Regions from separate parts of the Weizmannia sp. FSL W8-1119 genome, predicted to be linked through region 3. Evidence: predicted binding sites of a transcription regulator. Region 3 holds the regulator's gene; each other region holds the start of a gene.
The links. The regulator Rex, encoded in region 3, represses fermentation and respiration genes when NADH is low (regulators of the CRP and FNR family bind a similar motif). The targets are predictions, from matches to a motif close to TTGTGAAATATTTCACAA.
Positions count from the first base shown of each region.

Region 1: the regulator Rex is predicted to act here: its motif matches at 2,316-2,333, upstream of NSQ19_RS11385 (formate/nitrite transporter family protein).
Region 2: the regulator Rex is predicted to act here: its motif matches at 4,439-4,456, upstream of qoxA (cytochrome aa3 quinol oxidase subunit II).

Region 1 covers NZ_JBBOZL010000001.1:2,293,941-2,300,084, reverse strand. The annotation lists gene pflB (formate C-acetyltransferase) at 1-1,395, opposite strand, end outside; gene NSQ19_RS15775 (DUF2705 family protein) at 1,796-2,206, opposite strand; gene NSQ19_RS11385 (formate/nitrite transporter family protein) at 2,364-3,200, shown strand; gene NSQ19_RS11380 (amino acid ABC transporter ATP-binding protein) at 3,266-4,003, opposite strand; gene NSQ19_RS11375 (amino acid ABC transporter permease) at 4,016-4,708, opposite strand; gene NSQ19_RS11370 (amino acid ABC transporter substrate-binding protein) at 4,695-5,492, opposite strand; gene NSQ19_RS11365 (ferritin-like domain-containing protein) at 5,688-6,144, opposite strand, start outside.
Region 2 covers NZ_JBBOZL010000001.1:540,078-546,221, forward strand. The annotation lists partial or broken gene NSQ19_RS02545 (SDR family NAD(P)-dependent oxidoreductase) at 1-121, shown strand, start outside; gene qoxD (cytochrome aa3 quinol oxidase subunit IV) at 386-670, opposite strand; gene qoxC (cytochrome aa3 quinol oxidase subunit III) at 670-1,278, opposite strand; gene qoxB (cytochrome aa3 quinol oxidase subunit I) at 1,275-3,224, opposite strand; gene qoxA (cytochrome aa3 quinol oxidase subunit II) at 3,249-4,175, opposite strand; gene NSQ19_RS02570 (HAD family hydrolase) at 4,521-5,180, shown strand; gene NSQ19_RS02575 (LCP family glycopolymer transferase) at 5,234-6,144, opposite strand, start outside.
Region 3 covers NZ_JBBOZL010000001.1:2,907,450-2,913,593, forward strand. The annotation lists gene groL (chaperonin GroEL) at 1-677, opposite strand, end outside; gene groES (co-chaperone GroES) at 731-1,015, opposite strand; gene NSQ19_RS14155 (CPBP family intramembrane glutamic endopeptidase) at 1,385-2,113, shown strand; gene NSQ19_RS14160 (YdiK family protein) at 2,110-2,307, shown strand; gene tatC (twin-arginine translocase subunit TatC) at 2,345-3,109, opposite strand; gene NSQ19_RS14170 (redox-sensing transcriptional repressor Rex) at 3,260-3,943, opposite strand; gene NSQ19_RS14175 (ABC-F family ATP-binding cassette domain-containing protein) at 4,257-6,144, shown strand, end outside.

The sequences.
Region 1 (6,144 bases), 610 kb from region 3:
GATCGGCTGGAACGGAGGTGCGACTTGCATTTTATACCGTTCATCAACGCCGCCGTTAATCGCATATAGCAAAGCTTTTGCCAGGTTGGCGCGGGCGCCGAAGAATTGCATTTGTTTGCCGATCCGCATCGCCGATACACAGCAGGCAATGCCGTAATCATCGCCGTATTCTTCACGCATTAAGTCGTCGTTTTCGTACTGGATGGCGCTCGTCTTGATCGACATTTTCGCGCAATATTGTTTCCATTTATCCGGCAGTTTCGTCGACCAGAGCACGGTCAGGTTCGGTTCCGGCGCAGGGCCGAGGTTGTCGAGCGTGTTCAGGAAGCGGAACGAGTTTTTCGTAACGAGCGTACGGCCGTCCAAAGCCATACCGCCGATCGATTCTGTTACCCATGTCGGGTCGCCGCTGAACAGTTCATTATATTCTTCCGTCCGTGCAAATTTGACGAGGCGGAGTTTCATGACAAAGTGGTCGACGAGTTCTTGTGCTTCCCGTTCAGTCAAGACGCCGTTTTTCAAATCTCTTTCAATATAAATGTCAAGGAAAGAGGATGTGCGCCCAAGGCTCATGGCCGCGCCGTTTTGTTCCTTAATGGCAGCCAGATACGCGAAATACAGCCATTGGAAAGCTTCTCGTGCGTTTGAAGCCGGTTCGGAAATATCGAATCCGTAGCTTTGTGCCATTTGTTTCAATTCCTGCAATGCGCGGATTTGTTCCGAATGTTCTTCGCGTTCGCGGATGACTTCTTCTGTCATCAAGCCGCAGCCGATTAAGTCAAGATCTTTTTTCTTTTGTTCAATTAAATAATCTACCCCGTAAAGTGCAACGCGCCGGTAGTCGCCGATAATGCGGCCGCGACCGTAAGCATCCGGAAGGCCGGTTACAATGCCGGCATGCCGTGCAGCTTTGATTTCCGGCGTGTAGGCATCGAATACACCCTGGTTATGGGTTTTCCGCCATTCTGTAAAAATATGTTTGATTTCCGGATCAATTTCATAGCCGTAAGATTTTAAGGCGCTTTCTGCCATCCGGATTCCGCCAAACGGCATCATCGAACGTTTGAACGGTTTATCGGTTTGGAAACCGACAATTTTTTCAAGTTCTTTGTTTAAATACCCCGGGCTATGCGATGTAATGGTGGATACAATTTTCGTATCCATATCCAGGACGCCACCTTTTTCGCGTTCCTGTTTCGACAGTTCCATGACCTGGTCCCATAATTTTAAAGTGGCTTCAGTCGGACCGGCAAGGAAGCTTTCATCGCCTTCGTAAGGGGTTACATTTTTCAAAATAAAGTCCCTTACGTCGATTTCTTTTTGCCAGTTTCCTCCTTTAAAGCCTTCCCATTGTTTTTTAGAGAGCGGTGCTTTTGTCAGCAATTGTTCAGTCATTTTAAATTGGCCTCCTTTAAGCCTATTAATGAGCTGCCTTCAGAATTGGATGTTTGTTTGTTAAATAGTGAACATTTCTTATTACGCTTTCATTTTAGCACGGGCGATTTTAAAAAGATAGTGATAGCGTTCACATTTTAGGGCCGGAAAATGCAGTTGTCAAAGAATGTTCAAAACATTTGGCCGTAGATATATAATAGAAAAATGCGATGAAAGCGTGTTATAACACAAATTGATCAGTTTTTCACATGATTATTTTTCTTGGGAGGAGTTTGTAATTTGGTAACATGATCAATATTTCACAAAATCGACACAGCCAGATGAAAGCGGTTGCGGTATATTTTTCGTGTAAGCTTGAATTTTTTGCTTACATTTATAAGCTGGATCATGGTATTCCCCCCTATATGACATCCATTTTTTTAACTTTAAGCGCTGATGCAATTAGAATGGCAACTTCTAAAACGAGTAAAATAAATATACTGTAATGAATATTTAAATCGTCTGTATATAAGCTATTCACTTTGCCTAAATTTTGTTTGAAACCCATTCCGTAATTACTAAGGGATAAATAATAAATATACTTTGGCAGCCCTTTTTCACTAATTGAAATGCAGGAAAAAACGATATAAATATTGACGATCAGAAACGCAATGCGGGAATTTAAAAACATTTTCAAAAGAGACTGGAGGCTGATGATAACATAGATCATCAAAAAATAACTGAATAGCAATATTCCCATTCCATTATTTACATTCACTTGCCCCCAAAAAACCCTGATCAAATTGATAAGGCACTGGCAGCCAATGAACACCAGTAATGATGGCTGTCAAAAGCCCCTTCCTGTGTAATCGCTTCATAAACGTTCAAAATATATACAAACACAAACAGGGAAAAAGGGGATATGATAGAAAGGCAGTTGTTTGTGATGTTTTTCACAATTTAACATTTTTCAGTTGGAGATGGTGTTTATGTACGAGGCCGTTGAATCTGTTGTTCAAATGGCGTTAAATAAGAAAAAATATCTGGAAGAATCCCTGCTTCGTTATGTGACAAAAGCAGTGTTGGCAAGTATGTTTATCGGTTTTGCCATTATTATTTGTTACCGTCTTGCCGAGCCATTTTTTGATGCGAAGTCTCCGGTTACTTCCTTTATGGCTTCCATATTTTTCGGTGCAGCGCTCGTGCTTATTATGTTTGGCGGCGGCGAGCTATTTACCGGCAATACGATGATGATGACGATGAGCACGGTAAAAAAAGCGACAACTTGGAAAGATGCGCTCACAAACTGGGTGGCAACGTATGCCGGAAATTTGATGGGGGCGGCGATTTTCGCACTGTTTATCCATTACAGCGGACTCTATGCAGATTCGGATAACAGCCAGTTTTTAATGTCGGTTGTGGGCGGGAAAATCAGCCTGACAACAGCCCAAATGTTTTTCCGTTCGATCCTTTGTAACTGGCTTGTTTGTTTAGGGTTCTGGGTTCCGATAAACGTAAAGGGGGACGGGGCTAAAATCGCTTCGATGATGCTGCTCGTGTTTGGCTTCGTCATTTCGGGCTACGAACACAGCATTGCCAATATGGTGCTGTTCGCGCTCGCACTTGCTGCCCCGCACCCGGATACGATTACACTCGTTGGCATTTTGCACAACCTCGGCGTGGTAACGCTCGGAAATATGATTGGCGGCGGCGTCTTTGTCGGTGCCATGTACGCCTTCTTAACGTCAAAGAAAAAAGAAAAGGTGCCGGTTGCTGTTGTGGACACACACACCGTATCCCCTTTTTCTGCTGAAAAAATCAAGTAATATTAAAAAGAGCTGCCTTTTATTCAGGCAGCTCTTTTTAATATGGGATTAACCGCTCCGGCCCGTCAGCTTTGGATCAGCTGCAGGAATTGCTTGGTCCGTGCGTTTTTTGGATGATGGAACACTTCTTCCGGTTTGCCTTGCTCCAGGATGACGCCGCCATCCATAAATATCACCTTGTCCGCAACTTCGCGGGCAAACCGCATTTCGTGTGTCACAACGGCCATTGTCATGCCTTCTTCAGCAAGCTCCTTCATCACATTCAGCACGCCGCTTACAAGTTCCGGATCCAGTGCGGATGTCGGTTCGTCAAACAGCATCACTTCCGGCTCCATGGCAAGCGCCCTCGCAATCCCGGCGCGCTGCTGCTGGCCGCCGGAAAGGCTTGCTGGATACGCCTCTTTTTTATCAAGCAGGCCCACCTTTTCCAGCAGCATTTCCGCTTTTTTTGCTGCATCCTGGCGGTTTTCCTTTTTTACAATGACCGGCCCCTCAATCACGTTTTCGAGAACCGTTTTATGCGGGAAAAGATTGTACTGTTGGAAAACCATGCCGGATTTTTGCCGCAAAGCTGCGAGTTCTTTTTTACCGGGATGCTGGGAAAAGTCAACGGATACATCATCGATCTGTATCCTGCCTTGATTTGGAATTTCAAGGGCATTCATACAGCGGAGCAGCGTGGTTTTGTCGGAACCGGACGGGCCGATGATGACGATCACTTTCCCTTTTTCAATGGTTAAGTCAATGCCTTTCAGCACTTCAAGGTTGCCGAATTGTTTATGTAACCCTTCTATTCGAATCATACAGGTCCCTCCTTACTTGCTGATGTATTTATCAAAACGGCCTTCCAATTTTTGCTGGATTATTGAGAGAATCAAACAAATCACCCAGTACAAAAAGGCGGCTTCGACATACAGCAGCATATATTGATAGGTGGTGGAGGCAATTTCCTGTGCTTTACGGAACAGATCGGCCACCAAAATTAAGGAAGCAAGAGATGTATCTTTTACAAGGCTGATAAACGTATTGGAAAGCGGCGGCACCGATACGCGGACAGCCTGCGGGAGCACAATTCTTCTTAAAGCCTGCGCATAGTTCATCCCGATCGAATACGCTGCTTCCCATTGCCCCTTTGGAATCGATAAAATCGCTGCCCTGATCACTTCTGATGCATATGCGCCGACATTGAGCGAAAAGCCGATAATGGCGGCCGGAAAAGAACCAATGGTAACATGCACGGACGACAGCCCGTAAAAAATGATAAATAATTGCACAAGCAACGGGGTCCCGCGGATTGCTGAAACATAGACGCGGGCGATCCATTCCAGTATTTTAATGCCGGAAATCCGTGCCAGCGCTGTAGCGAGCGCCAGCACAAGACCGATACAGAAAGTGATGATCGTTAATGGAATCGTATAATGCAAAGCTCCCTCCAGCATCGGCAGAAGGGAACTTTGCACCAAATGCAGCTGGTCGCTGCTGATAAACGCAAGGTTATTGGGAAACATCTTCACCAAACCATTTCTTTGAAATTTTTGTTAACGTGCCGTCTTTTTTCATATCTTTCAAAGCATCATTTACTTTGTCTGTCAGTTTCCCTGAATGTTTCCGGAACAAAAAAGCGGATTTGCTTGCCTCGTTTGCTGTAGCGGCAACTTTAATGGCAGCATTCGGTTTTTGTTTTTTGTAGTCCAGATAGGTCAGGGAATCATTGACGGTGGCATCCACACGGTTTGAAGTCAAAAGCTGGACCGCTTGGTAAAAACCTTCCACACTTACGATATTGGCGCCATTTTTCTTGGCAATAGTAGCAAAGTTGCTTGTAAGCGACTGGGCTGATTTTTTGCCTTTTAAATCAGCGAAGGACTTGATATTCGTGTTGTCTTTGCGGACAAGGACAACGGCTTTTGAAATCGTATAGGGTGTTGATAAGTCATATTTTTTCTGGCGGTCTGCACGGATCCCGACCTGGTTTGCGATCATATCAAACCGTTTGGAATTGAGCCCGGCAAACATGGCATCCCACTGGGTTTCTTTAAATTCGGCTTTTAATCCGAGCCGTTTTGCAACTTCTTTCGCCACATCGATATCATAGCCTGTTAATTTCCCGTTTTTATGGAAAGAAAATGGCGGGTACGTTCCTTCTGTTCCGATCAAAAGGACGCCTTTTGATTTGATCTGGTCGTATAAGTCATTGGATTTTGAAGCCTGCTGGTTGTCCGTATTTTTTCCGCATGCCGTTAAAGCAAACAGCAAGCTGAACACGGCCAGCCATTTGATGTATTTTCTCATGTTGCCAACTCCCTTTCATGATTTTTGCAGTCTATGCCTATGCTTTAAACAGCATTTTGTATTGTAAACAAAGGGGTAAAAATATCCAGAAAAAAAGGCTTTGTATCGTAAAATGGGTTAGCGGCAGAAAGGGGGGATAAAGCGGAACCGGCTTGAAAAAAAGCCGGCAGTTTTTCAAGATGTTTGAGCGCACGGTCAGCGGATATTGATGAGCAGATAAAGAAACCAGACGGCGTGATGCTGTTCGTCTTTTGCCGCTTCAAGAAACGCCTGCTTCATGGCAGGGCTATTTGCGGAACGCGCCAATTCTCTGTAAAAATCGACCGTGTTTTGTTCGTCTTTCACGGCAAATTCAAGCCCTCCTTTGTAAGTGGAAGGGCAGGCTTCGCTGATTTGCGACTGCGGCCTTCTGCCTGTGAGGTTCGTGTAAAACTGCGAAAATGTCTGGAAATGGCGGATCTCATCATCACGGATTTCCATAATGATGTTCCGGGCTTCAGCCGACGGGGCTCTTCTTGCGATTTGCTCGTAGCAGGCGATGGCGCTGTATTCGCCGTTTATTGCCCGGATCAGATGGGCGAGCCATACTGCCTGCTGATTTCCGACGTCAGGCTGTGTGTTTCTCAAACCGGCATGATTATCAAACGGATGG
Region 2 (6,144 bases), 2.4 Mb from region 3:
GGTGATTTCCGATTACAACGAAGAAAGCGGCAAAACGGTTGAAAAAGAACTCAAAGAAAAAGGGGCGGATGTTTGCTTTATTCGCGCCGATGCATCTGATGAACAGTCCGTCGCCGGCCTTGCGACAAGGCCATCGTATTCCTCAGTGAAAATGAATTTGTAACCGGCATTGCCCTGCTCGTGGACGGCGGTTATACAGCGCAATAAGTGCGGCATAACCAGCGCCAAAAGGCATCCATCCGGTCCGGGTTGATACCGGTTGATGCGTTCAAGCCATAAACCGGCCCTCGGGAAGAATCGCCGATTTGGCCGTATTTGCAAATGCGTCTGTCCAGACAAGCCATAAAAAAACCTGCATCCGCTAAAAGGATGCAGGTTTTTTTGGTTAAAAGTGCATAACCCAGATGGTTCCGTAAACAACGACGATCGCAATGATGATGCTGTAGATCATATTGCTGACATTGATCTTTCCGTTTTCGCCTTCTTTGACGTGCATGAACATAAATAATTGCACGCCAGCCTGGAGGAAGGCAAACAATCCGATTGTCCAGATGATCGCCGTTTTAGAAAGGTTGGTATACAAAGCAACATACAGTGCCACAAGGGTCAATACGATTGAAAGCAGAAAACCGATGACATGGCCGATCGGATATTTTGAATGATGCTCCATTATTTCATCAACCCTCCTAAATAAACGAAAGTGAAGATAAAGATCCAGACAACATCAAGGAAGTGCCAGTAAATACTTACAACGAAAAATTTGCGTGCCGTCATCGGCGTTAAACCGCGGCGGATCAGTTGTATAATAATCGATATTCCCCATAAAATCCCGAGGGAAACGTGGCATCCGTGCGTTCCGAGCAATAAATAGAATGCGGAAAGGAATGCGCTTGTCTGCAGTGTTGCCCCATCATGAACGTACGTGACAAATTCATTGATTTCAAAGCCGACGAAAGTTAAACCGAGAAGAAGGGTAACGATAAACCAGCCGAGCATCGCGCCTTTATTCCGGTTTCGCATATTGAAGACGGCAATTCCGCATGTAAAACTGCTTGTCAAAAGGACAAAGGTTTCAATCAGGACACCTTTGAGCTCAAAGATGTCCTGCTGAGCAGGCCCGCCTGCTGTTTGGTGCTGGAGTGTAAAATACGTTGCAAACAGCGTTGCAAACAAAGTGATTTCAGCCGCCAGGAAAACCCAGAAACCGAAAATGGTTAAACGGTCCTGATTGCGCTGGTATTCGAGGGGCAATGATGTATCCAAATGTTCGTCGCTCATCGTTTTACACCTCCTGCTCTTGTATTTTCTGTGCGAATGATTTCTTCTACACTGATATAGTGCCCTTTATCCGGGTCAAACGATCTCCACGCAAGGCAGCCGAGCATCATCAAACCGCCGAGAATGGCGAGCCACCACCAGGACCAGACAAGGCCGAAACCTGCAAGGCCCATCGATACAGCGGAGAAAAATGGCATTGCCGAGTTATTTGGCATATGGATCGGTTTGTACTCTTCATCCCGGTAAATCGGTGTGCCGTTTTCTTTGTATTCTGCGAACGCATCAAGTGTAGAGACAACCGGCTGTTTCGCAAAGTTATATTCCGGAACCGGTGTAGGGGTTGCCCAATCTAATGTGCGGCCATCCCAAGGATCACCGGTCGTGTCGCGAACGCCATGTTTAATACTGTAAACAATGTTCCAAGCCAGGACGAGGAACCCAATCCCCATGATATAGGCACCTACTGTAGAGGCAAAGTTCCAACCTGTCCAGCCAAGCCCTGCTTCATAAGTGTACATCCGGCGCGCCATCCCGTCGAGGCCGACAAAGAATTGCGGCAGGAAGCAAAGGTTAAAGCCGACCATCCACAACCAGAACGTAATTTTGCCCAGTTTTTCATTCAGCATATAGCCGAACATTTTCGGATACCAGTAGTGGAGCCCTGCGAAACATGCATAGGCGACTGCCGGAATCAATGTATAGTGGAAGTGGGCAATCAGGAAATATGAATTGTGATATTGATAGTCTGCCGCTGCCATGGAAAGCATAACACCCGTAACCCCGCCGATCAAAAATGTCGGGATAAAGGCAAGCGACCAAAGCATAGGCGTTGTTGTTCTAATTTTCCCTTTATGCAATGTAAAGATTTCGTTAAATAATTTGACACCCGTTGGTATCGCGATAATCATCGTTGAGATCGAGAAGAACGAGTTTACGACTGCTGTGTTCCCCATTGTAAAGAAGTGGTGAACCCATGTGAAATAACTGAAGAATGCGATACCAGCCATCGCAACGACCATGGAGGCATATCCAAACAATCGTTTACCCGAGAATGTAGCGATAATGTCCGCGTAAATCCCAAGAGATGGCAGCAACACAATGTACACTTCCGGGTGGCCCCAGATCCAGAACAAGTTTGCCCATAACATCGGGCTGCCGCCTGAACCCATGGTAAAGAAGTGTGCGCCGAAAGTACGGTCAAACGTTACTTCTGCCAAAGCCACTGTCAAAACAGGGAAAGCAAAAAGCACGATGATAAAAGTAATCAAAGTAGACCATACGAACATCGGCATTTTCATTAATGTCATGCCCGGCGCCCTCATTTTCAGAATCGTGACAATGAAGTTCACGGCTGTTGCCAGTGTCCCGATCCCGGAAAGCTGCAGGCCCATTGCATAATAGTTGTTTCCGACACCTTTTGTAAATTCCGTGCCTGCAAGCGGGAAGTAGTTCGTCCAGCCGGCAGTAGGGGAACCCCCGATAATAAATGAAATATTAAAGAGGCACATCCCTGCAACCATTGCCCAGAAGCTGAATGCGTTCAAAAGCGGGAAGGCAACATCGCGCGCCCCGATTTGGAGTGGAACAGCAACGTTAATCAGGCCGAACAAAAACGGCATCGCCATAAATAAGATCATGACAACCCCGTGGGTCGTAAAGATCCCGTCATAATGGTTGGCATCAAGCAGATGCTGGTTCGGCAGTGCAAGCTGTGTTCTCATCATTAAAGCATCGACACCGCCGCGGAATAACATTAATACCGCAACGATAATGTACATAATCCCGATTTTTTTATGGTCAACGGTTGTCAGCCATTCTTTCCATAACCATTTCCATTTCTTGAAATAGGTTAGAGAAAAGATCACAGCGGCCGCGCCAAGTGCCATGCCAACTTCGGCGGCATATATGGCCGGTTCACCGGTGACGAAAAAATCACTAAGTTTCACACTGTTTTCCTCCTATTCCAATGATTATTTTCCGCCCATATCCATCCCGGACATATCGTGGTGATGGTGGTGATTTTGTTTCTCACCTTTTTCCGATTCTTCATAATAGCTTTTTTGTTCATCCGGTTTATCCCATTTTAGATGGGTCCCGGTGTAAGTCTGTCTTCCTACGAGGCCTTCTTTTTTAATCAGTTTTTCATAATCCGATTTTTTCATTTGAGGCGCTCTGCTTTTGACTTCCTTCACCCACGCATTAAAATCTTTCGGCGTTTGGGCCAACACATCGAAGTCCATCTTTGCAAAGCCTTCCCCGTTGAAGTTTGCGTTTCTTCCTGTATATTCGCCAGGGTGGTCAGCAGCCAGAATCAGCCTCATCGTCATGTTCGGCATCGTATATTTCTGTCCGCCAAGTTCAGGGATCCAGAAAGATGCCATCGTACCGGATGATGTCAATTCGAAATTGATTGGCCGCCCAGCCGGGATGTTTACATAGTTAACGGTTTCAATGCCCTGTTCCGGATAACTGAAAATCCATTTCCATTCCGATGACGTGACATAAATCGTTAAAGGTTTTTCGCCTTTCATGGATTTTGGCGTTTCTTCAACCGAATAGTTTGCTTTAACGGTTGGAATGGCAATGGCGATAATAATCAGCACCGGGATAATGGTCCACACCGTTTCCAGCACTTTATGGCCGTGGATTTGCGGCGGTTTATAATCAGCCGGCAGACGCGACGCCCTGTATTTGATCACCATATAAAGATACAACCCAAGGACAACGACGAATACAAAGGCCATCAAGATGGATGAGTAAACAATCAAATGATATTGTTCCCGCGCCATTGGACCTTGTGGGTCGAGCACTGCAATTTTGGTGTCACATCCGCCGAGCAAAAAGAGCGATGTGAGGGACAAAAGCAGCACCAATTTCCAAGGTAGTTTCCTCAACACATTTTTTCTCTCCTTCCGGTTTGGTAAAATAGTGTACAAATAAAAGCAAATGAAAAAAAGGTGGTACTTTTATTTTTTCACCTTTATTATGGTGCTAACCTATTTTACAATAAAAAAATATAGATGTATTGTCTTTTACCCTTATTCCGCCATGTTTCATAAAAATTTCATAAAAAGTTCATATATTTTTCATAGATTTGTCAAATACTGGCATTATCCAGAAATAATTTACAACTTTGTGAAGGAATACGGTATTTAATATTTTGGAAAAGATTTCAAAACCATTCTGGGAGGAAAAGTGTTTTTAACGTATAATGTTAAGGGAAACAGAAAGGGGTTTTACGGATGATAAAAGCTGTGATTTTTGATTTCGACGGGCTGATTATGGATACGGAATCGGAACACTATGAAGCGCTTTGTGAAATTTTTCGCGGCTACAATTGCGAGATGCCGCTTGAACTATGGGGAAAGGGGGTTGGCACGCATTCGGGTTTTAAGCCGTTTAAATATCTTGAAGAGCAGATCAAAAAGCCGCTTGATACAGAAAAACTGGACCACGAGCTGGAGGAAATGTTTTTAAAACGGCTCGAAAAAGGCGCGGCCCGCGAAGGCGTGGAAGATTATTTAAAGTCGGCCAAGAACCTCGGGCTTAAAGTCGGACTGGCTTCAAGCTCTGACAGGAAATGGCTGCACCGCTATTTGCGCCAGCTTGGCCTTCTCGCTTATTTTGACTGCATCAAATCTTCCGATGACGTTGAAAAAGTCAAACCGGACCCAGCTTTGTATTTGAAAGCGGCCGGCTGTCTCGGCGTGGAACCGGAACAATGCCTCGTCTTCGAAGATTCGCCAAATGGGTCGCTTGCGGCAAAACGCGCCGGTATGGCATGCGTAGTCGTCCCCAACCGGGTAACAAAAGACCTCAAGTTCGGCGAGATTGACCACCGCCTCGGGTCAATGGCAGAAACGCCGCTTGAAGAAGTAATCCGGTTTATTGAAAGCCGTTGACAGAACAACCCGCTTCTGCATGCCGGAAGCGGGTTGTTTGTTTCCACTATTCCTTAGTCATCAGACAGATTTTCTTCCAGCATTTGCGTGACTTTTTCTTTTTCAGCATCTGACACCGCCAAATAATAGATCCCGTCAATGTTGGCATCGGTGCCTTTTACTTCATACTGGGTAATGTTTTTGGCGGCATTCCGGTAATTTTTCTCAATCGTAAGCATGTCATTAAACGTCATATTTGTTTTGACATTGTCGCCAAGCGTATCAAGGATACTGCTGTATTTTGCCACAGAAGAAATGCTGGTTGCTTTCCGGATCAGCGCCTCGATCACTTTCCGCTGCCGTTTATTGCGGCCGAAATCGCCTTCCGGATCAAGATGGCGCATTCTGACATAGCCGAGCGCCTGGGCTCCGTTCAGATGAATTTCCCCTTTTTTGTAATGGTACCCTTTTTTATAGTACCCTTCGTCATGCCAGTCAATTGTGTTGTTGACGGTAATGCCGCCAACCGCATCGACCAGTTTTTTCAGGGCCTGCATGTTGATTTTCACATAATAATCCATTTGGATACCGGTAAAGTCCTCAACGGTCTGCAGTGCCATACTGGTTCCGCCATATGCATACGCAGCATTGATTTTGTCATATGTGCCGCGTCCGGCGATCAGCGTCCTTGTATCCCGCGGGATGCTGACGAGCTGTGTCGTGCCTTTTTTCGGATTAATGGTCATCACAATGATGGCATCGGAACGGCCGCTGTCATTTGCACGTTCATCCACACCAAGCAGCAAAACGGAAATCGGCTGCCCGTTCTGGCTTGAGATGCTTTCATTTGAAGTGCCTGCCAACGATTCATGCATTTTATTAGCCGCAGCTTTTGCCGAGTGATAAACATAGTAGGCATAACCGCCACAGGCGATGACCAGGATCCCAATTAAGCTTAAAAAAGACATCAGGATTTTTTTCTTCA
Region 3 (6,144 bases):
GAAATCTTCTTGTCTGTAATTAAGATATAAGGGTTATCCAGAACAGCTTCCATTTTGTCGGAATCCGTTACCATGTAAGGCGATGCATAGCCACGGTCAAACTGCATCCCTTCCACAACGTCCAATTCCGTTGAGAAGCCTTTTGATTCTTCAATGGTAATGACGCCGTCGTTGCCCACGCGTTCCATTGCTTCAGCGATCAATTCGCCAACTTCTTCGTCAGCAGAGGAAATTGCAGCAACTTGGGCGATGGAAGCTTTGCCTTCGATTGGTTTCGAAATGGCTTTTAATTCTTCAACAGCAGCCGCAACCGCTTTTTCAATCCCTTTGCGGATGCCAACCGGGTTTGCGCCTGCTGTTACGTTTTTCAGGCCTTCACGGATCATTGCCTGGGCCAGAACGGTCGCAGTGGTTGTACCGTCACCAGCTACATCGTTCGTTTTGCTGGCCACTTCGGAGACAAGTTTGGCGCCCATGTTTTCAAACGCGTCTTCGAGTTCAATTTCTTTTGCGATCGTGACACCGTCATTTGTAATCAGCGGAGAACCGAATTTCTTTTCCAGAACGACGTTGCGTCCTTTCGGGCCCAATGTCACTTTTACAGCATCTGCCAGTTTATCCACACCACGAAGCATACCGCGGCGGGCTTCTTCGCCGAATTTAATTTCTTTTGCCATTTATAAAACCTCCTCATGTCATATCGTTATTTCTATGTTTCAACAAGCCAGGCTTATTCCACAACCGCCAGAATATCGCTTTCACGAAGGATTAAGTATTCTTTTCCGTCATATTTCACTTCAGTGCCGGCATATTTCGAGAAGATGATGCGGTCGCCTGCTGCTACATCGATGGCAACACGTTCACCGTTATCAAGGGTACGCCCGGAACCGACAGCCACTACTTTGCCTTCCTGCGGCTTTTCTTTTACCGTGTCAGGCAGGACAATACCGCTTGCTGTTTTTTCTTCCGATTCAACTAATTCAATGACAACGCGATCACCCAGTGGTTTTAACACGTGAAACAACCTCCTTAATTCGTATTATGTAAAATTTTGGCCAATATTAGCACTCACATAAGTTGAGTGCTAACACATTTATTATAATAAATAATTCCTTGCTTTTTTGCAAGTCTTCTCATCCAACTTTTTTTATTTTTTTCGGGTCCTGCACTCTTTAAAGAGCCCTGTCAAAGGATGCCGGTTGCGCGCCTCCGTTTCAGCCGCTTGCCCCTTTATAAGTATGCTCGATCACCATCCGGATATGCAACTGAAAAGACTGGCCCGGCGCACGGCATTTGAACCCCGCCCGGTTCAATAGTACAATGAACATATTGGACGAATTTGCGATCCTTTAAACTTTGAACTGGCAAGAAAGGAAAAGAGCGCGTGAAAAAAGAGTATGTGTATATTCTCGTGACGTACATCCTTATGCTGCTGTCCGGCGCCATCGGGTATCCGTTGCTCTACTATGCCGGGGTGAACGTTTTCCACGAACCGGCAGACAGCATGCGGACATTGACGCCCCCGCTTTGGACCGTCATCAGCTTTATCATCGGGCTGATCATCGTCCTGTATCTTTTAAGAAAAGCCGCAAAGAAAGAAACAGACCGGGCCGAACCGCTTCCGGCCGCGCCATCCGCCATATGGGCAATAAGCGGCGTCTTTCTTTGTTTCTTTGCCCAGACTGCAGCCGCTATCATTGAATCATTGTTCGGTGCCCCGGCTGCCTCCAACAATACGCAGCAAATCATGGCGCTGATTGAAAGATTTCCGCTTGTCATCCTCATCAGCTCGATCGCCGGGCCGATTCTCGAGGAAATCGTCTTTCGGAAAATCATTTTCGGCACGCTGCGCAGGCGCTTTTCTTTTCTTTTGTCCGGTATTGTCAGCTCGGTTATTTTTGGGCTCGCGCATACCGAACCGAGCCACTTGTTTTTATATTCCCTTTTAGGGCTGACGCTCGCTTATTTATATGAGAAAACAAACCGGATCACCGTTTCCATGTTTGCGCATGTTTCCATGAACACAATTGTGGTCGTTAGGCTGCTTTTGCACCCGTCCGTTCTGCAGACATCCGTACATGAAATTTACAGCTCAATTGGAGGACTTCTATGATGAGACCACTTTTTTCAGGAATTGTAAACTGCCTGCTCGGGGCCTTGTTCACTTATTTTGCCATTCAGCAGGTACAAGTGGGCGGCTGGGGCTTTTTTTCTTATTTACTGCTGTTGATTGCAACATTGGATCTGGGTTCCGGAATCAGGCTGATCTTTCTCCATTTCAAGCTGAAAAACTCAGTGAAAAAATAAAAGCCGTTTTTCCGGTTCCGTCCGGAAAACGGCTTTCTTATTCAGAAGGAATCGTCTGTTCATCCATTGGCATTTCTTTTGCCGCTTTTTGGGCATTGCGGTACGCCATTTTCGAAATCAGCGTGCTCGCTTCATACAGCAAAACGAGCGGGACAAAGGTAATCAGCTGCGAAAACACGTCCGGCGGGGTAATGATGCCGGCTGCTGCAATCAGAGCAAGATACGCATATTTTCTTGCCTTTTTCAACAGCCTCGGCGTAATGATGCCAAGCTGGGTCAGAAACAGGACCACGACCGGCATTTGGAACACAAAGCCAAACGGAAGCGTGATTTCCAGCAGAAACTGAATATATTCCCTGATCCCGATCACCGCACGAATGCCCATTTCATTTGACAAGCCCATCATAAACTTCACCATCAGCGGACAAAGCACGAAATAGGAAAAAGAAACGCCGGCTATAAAAAGCAGGATGGAAACAGGAATGTAACTTAATGTCAGTTTCTTTTCTTTCTCATACAGCCCCGGGCTTATAAACGCCCAAAGCTGGTACAAAATCACCGGCAGGGTCAACAGGCATGCGATCACAACCGAAACTTCCATAAAAACCTTAATGGGATCGGTTACCCTGAAGGCATTCATCGTGAACATGCCGGCATTTTCGGCGTGCTGCAAATAACGTATAACAGGCTTTGCGGTAAAAAAGCCAACAACCAGGGCGAACAGAAAGAAAATGAGAACGGTGATTAACCGCTTTCTCAATTCCTGGATATGTCCGGTAACCGGCATTTTTTTCGCATTCATCGCCGTTCTCCTTTAAGTGCCGGCGTGGAATCCGCCCTTTTCCCTTTGCACGCCAGAGCCAAACCCGGCCATTTCCATTTGCGCCTGCATTCCGTTTTCAAACGGGCCACCCCCTGTACCCATTATGATAACGGAAAAAAAGCTTTTTGGCTATGGCTTCGCAACCGGCTCTTTTGTTTCTTTCAAATTTTCTTCATCATTTGAATAATGTTTTAAAAAGTAGATCAGTGCCTGCAGTTCCACGGCCAGGTCAATATGATGGACACGGATATCCGGCGGCACGTTCAGCCGGGCAGGCGTAAAGTTTAAAACGCCTTTTACATTCGTACTGGCAAGCTCGTCTGTCACCGCCTGCGCACTGGAAGCGGGGACCGTTAGAATCACGACCGTTACATCTTCCGCGCAAAGCCGTTCTCTTAATTCGTCCATGCTGTAAACAGGCACATTGCCAACATGGCTCCCCACCTTCCCGGGGTCATTGTCAAATGCCATAACAATCCGCGCGCTGTTATTCTTCGAAAAATTGTAATTCAAAAGGGCTGTACCGAGGTTCCCCACGCCAATCAGCGCTACATTTGTGATCTCATCCTGGTTCAGCGTCTTGCCGAAGAAAGACAATAAATATTTTACATTATAACCATAACCTTTTTTCCCAAGTGCCCCGAAGTAGGAAAAATCCCTGCGTATCGTGGCGGAGTCGACTTTCACCGCTTCACTCAGTTCCGCCGATGATACCCTTTGCTTGCCGAGTGTATATAAATTTCTCAGGTACCGGTAATATAATGGAAGCCGTTTTGCGGTGGCTTGCGGTATTTTTACTGATTCATCCTTCATGTGAAATCCCCCAAGTTGAAAGCTTAAATTTTTCGTGCTGCTGGTTCCAATCGTGCGTCCATTCCGGAATGGCAGCGCTGCCATTCCTCATTATAATATTACTCCTATCTGAACAAAGAAAAAATATGTTTTAAAAAATGCCTGCATGCGTCTTTTTCTCTCTCCAACTATGTTAAATATATCACAAATGAGCATTTTTTTCATGGGTTTTTACGGATTTATGTGAAAAGTTTTTTGACAAATTTCGATCACGCCGGTTGAGTTGCAGTTCGCCTTCCTGTACACTTACAATGATATAGAGGTGAACATAACGATGATGTTGCTGCAAGTTCAACAAGTCACAAAATATTATGGCGCTGAACTTATTTTATCGGATATAAAATTAGAAATCCAAACAAAAGACCGGATCGCTTTGGTCGGGAGAAACGGGGCCGGAAAATCGACCCTGCTGAAAATCATTGCCGGCCAGCTTTCTTATGACGAAGGTTCCATCATTGTGCCGAATGGTGTCGAAATCGGTTATCTTGCCCAAAATGCCGGGCTCGAATCAGATTTGTCCATTTGGGACGAAATGATGTCGGTTTTTAAAGATTTGCTGGATATGGAAAAACAGCTCCGCGAATATGAACAAAAAATGGCCGACCCCGCGATTTATAACCGCCGGGCGGAGTATGAAAAAGTGCTGCACGCTTATGATACTTTGCAGACACGCTTTAAAGATGGAGGCGGATATCAGATCGAAGCGGATATCCGGTCCGTTCTGCATGGCTTCCGTTTTGACCAGTACGACTACAGCACCCCGATCCGGACGTTAAGCGGCGGGCAAAAAACACGCCTTGCATTGGCGAAGTTGCTGCTCACAAAGCCGGATATCTTAATTTTGGATGAACCGACAAACCATCTCGATATAGAAACGCTCACCTGGCTGGAGCAGTATTTACAAGGCTATGAAGGCGCCATTCTGATCGTGTCCCACGACCGTTATTTTCTGGATAAAGTCGTCAACCAGGTCTATGAAATCTCAAGGCATTCCATCAAAAAATACCACGGCAACTACAGCCGGTACCTGGAACAAAAGGCCGCCCAGTACGAACGGGAAGTCAAGCAATATGAAAAGCAGCAGGAAGAAGTTGCGAAATTGCAAGCATTCATCCAGAAAAACATTGCCCGGGCCACCACGACAAAGCGGGCACAAAGCCGGCGGAAACAGCTGGAAAAAATGGAATTGATGGACAAGCCGCTTGGCGATGAAAAATCCGCCCGGTTTTCGTTTGAAATTGCCAAACAAAGCGGGAACGAAGTCCTTCATGTCCGGGATGCTGCCATCGGCTACGGTGGGGAGCCGGTTGCCAAAAACATCCATCTTTCAGTCAAAAAACAAGACAGCGTTGCCCTTGTCGGCCCGAACGGCATCGGCAAATCAACGCTTTTGAAGTCGATTATACGGAGAATCCCGCTGATATCCGGCACGATCGAATACGGCTCAGGCGTTATGACCGGCTATTACGATCAAGAACTGGCCGACCTATCTTCCAATAAAACGGTCCTCCGGGAATTATGGGATGCATACCCGCTGAAAACAGAAAAAGAAATCCGCACGGCACTCGGGAATTTTCTTTTTTCCGGCGATGACGTTTTAAAAACCGTCTCATCCTTAAGCGGCGGCGAAAAAGCCCGGCTTGCCCTCGCCAAATTGATGCTGGAAAAGGCGAACTTTCTGATTTTAGATGAACCGACAAACCATCTTGATTTGGACAGTAAAGAAGTGCTGGAAAATGCGCTAATTGATTACCCGGGAACCATTCTGTTCATTTCCCACGACCGCTATTTCATTAACCGGATCGCCACAAAAGTGGTGGAGCTCTCGCCGGAAGGCACCCGTGAATTTCTCGGTGACTATGATTATTATGTGCAAAAAAAAGAAGAAATGCTGGAAATTGCGCGCCTGGAAAACGCGAAACAAGAAAAGGTAAAAGCGGAACAGCCGGCGAAAAACAACTATCGGCAGGATAAAGAAGCAAAAAAACGCGAGCGGCAAAAAAAGCGGAGGATTGAAGAAATTGAAACTAGAATTGAAACGTTGGAAACAGAAATTCATGACAGGGAAGAAAAAATGGCCGACCCGGAAATCTTCCAGGACCATATTAAAATCCGCGAGCTGACAGAAGAACTGGAGCAGCGGAAAACGGAGCTGGACGCGC